Regions from separate parts of the Streptomyces sp. NPDC048248 genome, predicted to be linked through region 2. Evidence: riboswitches for the same ligand, from Rfam matches in the RefSeq annotation. Region 2 holds a riboswitch; the other holds the start of a gene.
What was found. Region 2 has a riboswitch for ZMP and ZTP ahead of ACGFZW_RS32435 (bifunctional 5,10-methylenetetrahydrofolate dehydrogenase/5,10-methenyltetrahydrofolate cyclohydrolase). Riboswitches for the same ligand answer to the same signal wherever they lie in the genome.

Region 1: it holds a riboswitch for ZMP and ZTP, as region 2 does, so the genes downstream of both, glyA (serine hydroxymethyltransferase) here and ACGFZW_RS32435 (bifunctional 5,10-methylenetetrahydrofolate dehydrogenase/5,10-methenyltetrahydrofolate cyclohydrolase) in region 2, are expected to answer to the same signal.

The regions. Positions count from the first base shown of each region.
Region 1 is NZ_JBICZL010000009.1:85,640-89,952, reverse strand. It holds gene ACGFZW_RS20680 (glutathionylspermidine synthase family protein) at 1-73, shown strand, start outside; gene rocD (ornithine--oxo-acid transaminase) at 248-1,453, opposite strand; ZMP/ZTP riboswitch at 1,593-1,683, shown strand; gene glyA (serine hydroxymethyltransferase) at 1,722-3,023, shown strand; gene trpS (tryptophan--tRNA ligase) at 3,192-4,202, shown strand.
Region 2 is NZ_JBICZL010000019.1:60,768-65,080, forward strand. It holds gene ACGFZW_RS32425 (DUF6400 family protein) at 164-400, shown strand; gene ACGFZW_RS32430 (hypothetical protein) at 403-633, shown strand; gene ACGFZW_RS32435 (bifunctional 5,10-methylenetetrahydrofolate dehydrogenase/5,10-methenyltetrahydrofolate cyclohydrolase) at 729-1,610, opposite strand; ZMP/ZTP riboswitch at 1,632-1,719, opposite strand; gene ACGFZW_RS32440 (class F sortase) at 1,779-2,435, opposite strand; gene ACGFZW_RS32445 (hypothetical protein) at 2,590-3,147, opposite strand; gene ACGFZW_RS32450 (hypothetical protein) at 3,744-4,313, shown strand, end outside.

The DNA.
Region 1 (4,313 bases), on a different contig from region 2:
GCTCGGCATCCGTGAGTCCTCGGGGCCGGTCACCGACGAGTACGCCCGCTTCCTGCCGCACGTGATCCTCTGAGCAGGCGGGGCGCCCGGGGCACCCGGGTCGGGGCGCGCACCTGAGACGGGCGCGCGCACCATCCGGCGGACGGTGCAACGAGCGGCCGGGGCTTCGGCCCGCCGACCGCCCGCTGCGCATTGCGCCCCCGCCGACTCCGGGCCGCTCTCGCGCCGCCCGGCACATCCTGCCGGGCTACGCCCCCAGCACCTCCCGCAGCTGCGTCAGCCCCCAGTCCAGATCCTCCTTGCTGATCACCAGCGGCGGCGCGATCCGGATCGTCGCGCCATGGGTGTCCTTGACCAGGACCCGGCGTGCCATCAGCTGCTCCGATACGGCCCGGCCGCTGCCGCGCGACGGATTGATGTCCACCCCGGCCCACAGGCCACGCCCGCGCACCGCGTCCACCGCGCCGCCACCCACCAGCAGACGCAGCTCACTGTGCAGATGATCTCCGAGCTCCGTGGCGCGCTGCTGGAATTCACCGGACCGCAGCATCGCGATGACCTCCAGGGCCACCGCGCAGGCGAGCGGGTTCCCGCCGAACGTCGAGCCGTGCTCGCCCGGCGCGTACACCCCCAGCACCGCACGGGAGGACACCACGGCCGAGACCGGCACCACCCCGCCGCCCAGGGCCTTGCCCAGCACGTACATGTCGGGCACCACGCCCTCGTGCTCGCAGGCGAACGTCCGCCCGGTGCGCCCGAGCCCGGACTGGATCTCGTCCGCGATGAACAGCACGTTCCGGCTGCGCGTCAGCTCCCGCACGCTCTGCAGATAGCCAGGCGGCGGCACCAGCACACCCGCCTCGCCCTGGATCGGCTCCAGCAGCACCGCGACGGTGTCCTCGTCCACCGCCGCCTCCAGGGCGGCCAGGTCGCCGTACGGGACGATCTCGAAGCCGGGGGTGTAGGGGCCGAAGTCGGCGCGGGCCTCGGCGTCCGTGGAGAACGAGACGATGGTCGTGGTCCGGCCGTGGAAATTGTTGTCCGCGACGACGATCTTCGCCCGGCCGTCCGGGACGCCCTTGACCTTGTAGCCCCACTTGCGTGCCGTCTTCACCGCCGTCTCGACGGCCTCCGCACCGGTGTTCATCGGCAGGACCATGTCCATCGCGCAGAGCTCGGCGAGCTGCGTGCAGAAGTCGGCGAACCGGTCGTGGTGGAAGGCCCGCGAGGTGAGCGTGACCCGCTCCAGCTGCGCCTTGGCGGCATCGAGCAGACGGCGGTTGCCGTGCCCGAAGTTGAGCGCGGAGTATCCGGCGAGCATGTCCAGATAGCGCCGGCCCTCCACATCCGTCATCCAGGCACCCTCGGCGGAGGCCACGACGACCGGAAGCGGGTGGTAGTTGTGCGCACTGTGGGCTTCGGCGGCGGCGATGCTGCGTTCCGTGGACGACACCGGTGACTCCGTTCCGTAGACCTTCCGGGAGGCGAGCAGTCTCGCGCCCCTATCCATTGTCGCGCGGGCGGTTTGCGAAGAAACCTTCCGGCGATGGCCGCTTTCCGCCCGGCCCGCATGCGGGTTGTCTAGACTCGGCGACGTACACCGCGACTGGCGCACGGGGAAGCGACCCCGAGGGAGCGGTGCGCGGACACCATCACGAGGTGCCGCCCGCCTGGGCACCCGGGACCGACCGGACCACCGATCGACTGCCCCGGAGGACGCCATGACGCTTCCCCTTTCCCCTTCCGCATCCGCTTCGCCTTTCGTCTCCCACCCCGCGCTGACCGCCGCCGACCCCGAACTGGCCGCGCTCGTCGGCGCGGAGGAGCGGCTCCAGGCCGACACCCTGCGGCTGATCCCCAGCGAGAACTACGTCTCCGCGGCCGTGCTGGAGGCCACCGGCACCGTCCTGCAGAACAAGTACAGCGAGGGGTACGCGGGCCGTCGCTACTACGAAGGCCAGCAGAACATCGACCGCGTCGAGACGCTGGCCGTCGAGCGCGCCAAGGCCGTCTTCGGCGTCGAGCACGCCAACGTCCAGCCCTACTCCGGCTCGCCCGCCAACCTCGCCGCCTATCTCGCCTTCGCCGACCCCGGCGACACCGTGCTGGGCATGTCGCTGCCGATGGGCGGCCACCTCACGCACGGCTGGGGCGTCTCGGCGACCGGCAAGTGGTTCCACGGCGTGCAGTACGGCGTCCGCGCCGACACCGCCCGCATCGACTTCGACGAGGTGCGCGACCTCGCCCGCAAGGAACGCCCGAAGATCATCTTCTGTGGCGGTACGGCCGTGCCGCGCACCATCGACTTCGCCGCCTTCGGTGACATCGCCCGCGAGGTCGACGCCGTCCTCGTCGCCGATATCGCGCACATCGCCGGGCTGATCGCCGGCGGCGCCCACCCCTCGCCCGTCCCGCACGCCGACGTCATCTCCACCACCACCCACAAGACGCTGCGCGGCCCCCGCGGCGCCATGCTGATGTCCCGCGCCACGCATGCCAAGGCCGTCGACAAGGCCGTCTTCCCCGGCCTCCAGGGCGGCCCGCACAACCACACCACCGCCGCCATCGCGGTCGCCCTGCACGAGGCCGCCGCACCCTCCTTCCGGGACTACGCGCACGCCGTCGTCGCCAACGCCAAGGCGCTCGCCGAGGCGCTGCTGGCCCGCGGCTTCGACCTGGTCTCCGGTGGTACGGACAACCACCTGGTGCTGATCGACCTCACGTCCAAGGACGTACCGGGCAAGGTCGCCGCGAAGGCGCTGGACCGGGCCGGCATCGTCGTGAACTACAACACCGTCCCCTTCGACCCCCGCAAGCCCTTCGACCCGTCCGGCATCCGGATCGGCACGCCCTCGCTGACGTCCCGGGGTCTGGGCACCGACCGCATGCCGCTGGTCGCGGAGTGGATCGACCGCGCGGTGACGGCGGCACACGCCGGTGACGAGGACGCCCTCGCCGTCATCCGGGGCGAGGTCACCGAGCTGATGACGAGCTACCCGGCACCGGGACTGCCGATCGCCTGACGTCGGGCGACGGGCCCGCCGGTCGCCCGGCGGGCCCACCCGAACGCCGGCTCCCGCCCGCTTCGCGGACCACGCGGCGGGGCCGCCCGGGGACCTGAGACAATCAGTGCCATGGCTCTCGATCGCCCACCCGTCGCCCACCACCACCCTCAGGGGAATGGCTCCGCCATGCAGCGTCGTCCGCGTGTCCTGTCCGGTATTCAGCCCACCGCCGGTTCCTTCCACCTCGGGAACTACCTCGGCGCGGTGCGCCAGTGGGTGGCCCTGCAGGAGTCCCACGACGCCTTCTACATGGTGGTCGACCTCCACGCGATCACCGTTCCGCAGGACCCCGCGGAGCTGCGTCGCAACACCCGGGTCGCCGCGGCCCAGCTGCTGGCCGCCGGCCTCGACCCGGAGCGGTGCACGCTCTTCGTCCAGAGCCATGTGCCCGAGCACGCACAGCTCGGCTGGGTCATGAACTGCGTGACCGGCTTCGGCGAGGCGTCGCGGATGACCCAGTTCAAGGACAAGTCGGCGAAGCAGGGCACGGACCGTACGACCGTCGGTCTGTTCACCTACCCCGTGCTGATGGTCGCCGACATCCTGCTCTACCAGGCCGACCAGGTCCCGGTCGGTGAGGACCAGCGCCAGCACCTGGAACTGACCCGCGATCTCGCGGACCGTTTCAACGGCCGCTACGGCGACACCTTCACCATCCCCAACCCGTACATCGTCAAGGAGACGGCGAAGATCTTCGATCTTCAGGACCCGTCGATCAAGATGAGCAAGTCGGCGTCCTCGCCCAAGGGCATCATCGACCTCCTCGACGAGCCGAAGGCCACCGCCAAGAAAATCAAGAGCGCCGTGACGGACACCGACACGGTGATCCGCTTCGAACGCGAGGCGAAGCCGGGAGTCAGCAACCTCCTGACGATCCTCTCCACGCTCACCGGCACGGCCGTCCCGGAGCTGGAGAGCGCGTACGAGGGCAAGGGATACGGCGCTCTCAAGACGGATCTGGCCGAGGTGATGGTCGATTTCGTCACACCTTTCCGGGACCGTACGCAGGAATATCTGGACGACCCCGAGACGCTGGACTCGATCCTGGCCAAGGGCGCGGAGAAGGCCCGCGCGGTGGCCGCCGAGACCCTCGCCACCACGTATGACCGGCTCGGATTGCTGCCGGCGAAGCACTGAAGCGGCGCCCCGCGAGGCAGGTTCCGACCGGCCTCGCGGGTGGCCGGGAGGCGCTCGTGTCGCGCGCGAGGGCCCGAGGTCCTGGTTATAACAGGACTGATGACGCTCCCC
Region 2 (4,313 bases):
GCGGGCTTAGTGGTCCCTTTGGGGTGGATATAAGGCGACTCGTATCGTCACGCACCGAAGCCGCAGTGGTCACCCCGTCGCCCCTCGTTGCCTGACGCTTCCTCAAGCCCGCGCCTCTTGGTAGACACGTTCGCATCATCCGCACGTGCACGGGAAGCGCACCATGACCGACCGTAACGCCTCTGACCAGCAGATATTTGAGTTCGATCTGGCCGACCACGAGTCCAGGCGCCGAACCGAAGTGGTGGCGGCGCTGGGGGACACCTGGGACCCGCTCGCGGTGATGGAGTCCGAGGACGAGGCGAACCGACTCCTCTACTCCGGCCTCGACGCGGAGCAGCAGGCCACCTACGACATGCTGGTCGCCGCCGGAGTCCTGCCGGCGTCCGGGCGGGGCTGACGATGCTGCCGCTCGATCCCACAGCCGACATCGGCCGCCGGGCCTGGGTGCCCTGCCCCCGGTGCGAGGACCAGCAGGACTGCGCGACCTGCCTGGACGGCCGCACCTGCGGCGATCACTGGCGCTACCTCCTGACGAACAAGGGCAGCACGCTGCACCTGCAATGCCCCAACTGCACTCACCTGTGGGCCTGGCAGTCGGGCTTCGGGGCGGGCGGCCGGTCGGAGGGCTGACCGCGGTCGCACAATTCCGGCCGTCGAATGGCCACGTACGGGACGCCTGCGCCCGCTGAAGTAACTCTTGTGCACGAGTGGGGAGTTGCGCCATCTCACCCGGCTCCGGTGTACGCCTCCGCTCCGAGGGCGCCCAGCTGTCGGGCCGCCGCCTCGACGGTCTGGGTGAGCAGGGTGGCGATGGTCATGGGACCTACGCCGCCGGGCACGGGCGTGAGGAGACCGGCGCGACGCCGCGCACTGTCGAAGTCGACGTCTCCGACGTTGCCGGGGTGATAGCCGGCGTCGATCACGACCGCGCCGGGCCTGATGTGGTCACCGTGCAGGGCTCGGGGCCGGCCGACCGCGACGATCAGTACATCGGCCTCCCTGGTGACAGACGGGAGATCCGCGGTGCGGGAGTGGCAATAGGTCACCGTGGCGTCGCGGGCGAGCAGCAGCATCCCGACCGGCTTCCCCAGGATCGCGCTGCGGCCGACCACGACGGCACGCCGGCCGGCCAGTTCGACGTCGTGGTGCTCCAGCAGCCGCATGATGCCGCCGGGTGCGCACGAGGCGAAGCCGTCCAGGCCGAAGCTCATCGCGGCGAACGAGTGGGTGGTGACGCCGTCGACGTCCTTCTCCGGGGCGATGGCCTCGAACGTCGCGCGCTCGTCGAGGTGCGGGCCGACCGGATGCTGGAGCAGGATTCCGTGCACGTCGGGATCCCGCGACAACGAGGTGATGGCGCCGATGAGTTCGGCCTGCGTGACCGAGGCGGGCAGTGCGACATGCCGGGATCGCAGGCCGGCGCGCTCGCAGCGGTTCCGCTTCATCCGGACGTAGGTCACCGAGGCCGGGTCCTCACCCACCAGCACAGTGGCCAGGCACGGGCGTTGTCCGGTCCGCCGGGAGATCTCCGCCGCACGCTCGGCGGCGCGCTCGACCATGCGGCGCGCGAGATCGCTGCCGTCCATCACACGAGCGGTTCGGGACATGGTGCGCTCCTGGGCGTCGATACGAGTCGCCCAGGCGCACGGCACTGACCAGGTCGGTCGGGCCGCTCCCCGGTGGTACCCCACCCAAGCGCCAGTCACGGCCCGGCACCACTGTAGAGGACGAGGATGTCGAAGAACGCGCGTTCACGGCGGCCAACACATCGGGACTCAGGCGTCCTTGGACGACGCGAGGTGGGCGAAGACGACCACGTTGTCGGCGTAGTCCTTGGCCTTGCGGTCGTACTCCCCACCGCACGTGATCAGGCGCAGCTCCGCGGACGGTGTGTCGGCGTAGACCCGGTCGTTGGGGAAGTTCGCCTTGCTGAAGGTCTCCACACTGTCGACCTTGAACGTCGCGACGGTGCCGTCCTCCCGGGCGATGTCCACCGTACTGCCGCGCTTGAGCGTGCTGAGCTGGAAGAACACCGCGGGCCCTGTCTTGGTGTCGACGTGGCCCGCGACGATCGAGGCGCCTCGCTCGCCGGGCGACGCCCCCTCCTCGAACCAGCCGACCAGGTTGTTGTCGTCCGCCGGAGGCGCCGCGAGTTGGCCCGATTCCTCGATGGCCAGCGGGGTGAACGGTGCGTCGACCGCGATCTCCGGGATCGAGAGCCGCGTGGGCGCTGAGTGCGGCAGTGTCGGCCCGGGGGTGGCCGAGGCGGCCGCCGCCGGGGGCCGGGACTGTGGCTTGGGGTCCGCGGAGGTCTCGAAGGAGTTGTAGACGAGGAGGGCACCCAGTCCGACGGCCACGGCGGGCCACATCAGGGAACGGCCGGGCGGGCGTTGGGCTGTCGTGGTCCGGGGGGAGTTCTGCTGCGCCGACATGAACGGGCCTTTCGTGAACGGAAGCGGTGCGGCGTCCGGGCGCCGTCGCCTGCGGGCCGCGGGCGGGCCGGTGACGGGAAGCGCATCGCCGCGACCACCGCCCGGTCGGACGGTGGCCGCGACAACACAGCGACCTGTGGCGGATGCGGCCCTGTCAGGCTGCAGCGGCACCTGACGCGTTGCGGCGGCGCAGCATGTACGCGCCGGCGCCGAGCCCACCGAGCAGCAGCACCGAGCCGGCGGCCAGACCGCTACCGGACATCGCCAGGGCGCCGCCACCGGTGTGGACTCCACCGTGCGGCTTCTTGCCCTCCCACGACTTGTTGTGCTCGCCCTTCCACTTGTCGTGGTTGCCCTTCCAACCGCCCTCGCGGTCGCCCTTCCAGCCCTCTTCGCGGTCGTCACCGGAGGGGTAGTCGTCCTGGTCCCAGTCCTGCGTCAGCGACGTGGCCAGGGCGCCGCCGCCGGTGCGCATACCGCCGTGAGGCTTGCGGCCGTCCCGTGACTTGTCGTGGTCGTGCTTGTGGCCCTTGTGGTGCTTCCCGGACTTGTCGTGATCGCCCTTCCCGGACTTGTCGTGGTCGCTGCTGGAAGAGGACGTGCTGTCCGGGGTCCGGTCCTCGGCCGTGGTCAGGGCGTACGCGGCCGGAGCGGATATCGCGAGGGCCGCGGTGATGGCGGCCGAGGCGAACAGGGTGCGAGCAGTGCGCATGGGGGCATTTTCCTTTCGCTGCGTCTGCGAAGGCCGACGCGTCATCGGCACACGGGATCGCAGGTGCGGCGTGATCACCGTCAGCCGGATCACGGCGCGCCACCACCGGAGAACGCCGCATTCGGGCGACGCGCTGGGCTCTTCGGGTGGATAAGGGCCCGATAATCACCCGTTGAGCGGCGCGCGCTTTCGCCGTGGCGGGGTCGTTGTGCTGTAAAGGGGACTCCGGTGGACCGGCGCGTGCGTGGCGGTCGACGGCGCCGACACCGCCGGCCATCCGCCCGCCGTCCGTCACCGGTGCAGGCGTGCGCAGCCGAGCGGTGCCGGAACGGTCGGCCGGATGGGGCCGAATGGCGGGCGTGGCGTCACACGATCGGCCGGATGGGGTGTGTCGCACGGCCCACGAGGCGCTCGATCGGTAAGCCTGGGCGCCTCAGTCGTGAAGCGCCCCGAGACGGCCCACGTACCCGTAACGTTATTGTCATTTCGTGGGTGTATGCGTGCTTTGGGGTGCTTTATTGCGCCAAAACGGTTCAACCGCGTTGTTGAAACGTTGTCCGGGTATGGAGCCTAGAGAGTTGTGGGACCGCAACGCCGTGCTGGCGGAAGCGTTTTGTCTGGGAGACGAGCGGGTGCGCGAGGCGCAGGCCAGGCTTGATGAGGCGCAGGCCGACCGGTCACGGGTTCTGGCGGCGTTCGCGGTGACGGTGGGCAGCGCGGGCGCGGTGGCCGGCCTGTTCGGATTGAACGAGCGGGAAGTGCGGGTCGCCCGGCGCACGGTGGGCAAGGACGACGCCCGCGCTGTCGCCGAGGAGTTGCTGGCCGGGGGCCCGACCGCGCTGATCCGGGAACCGGAGATGCCGGAGGCGCCTGATTACTCTTCCGAGGTTCCGCCCGCCGCCGCCGCGCCTGCGCAGGGTTCCGGGGCTCGGCAGTCGGCTCCGCCGCGCGAGGCGACGAGCAGCCCTCAGGAGCAGGGGTGGTCCGCGGCGATGGATGCGGTGCTGATCGGCAGTTGGCAGACCGGGGTGGATCTGCGTGAATTGGCCACCGAACTCGGCTTGGACCTGACCCGTTTGGTCAGCCGTGCCCAACAGCTCTCGGCCCAGGGCCGTTTCCCCGGCCATGAGGGTCATGCGGGACGTCATCGCCGAGGCCCCGGTGAG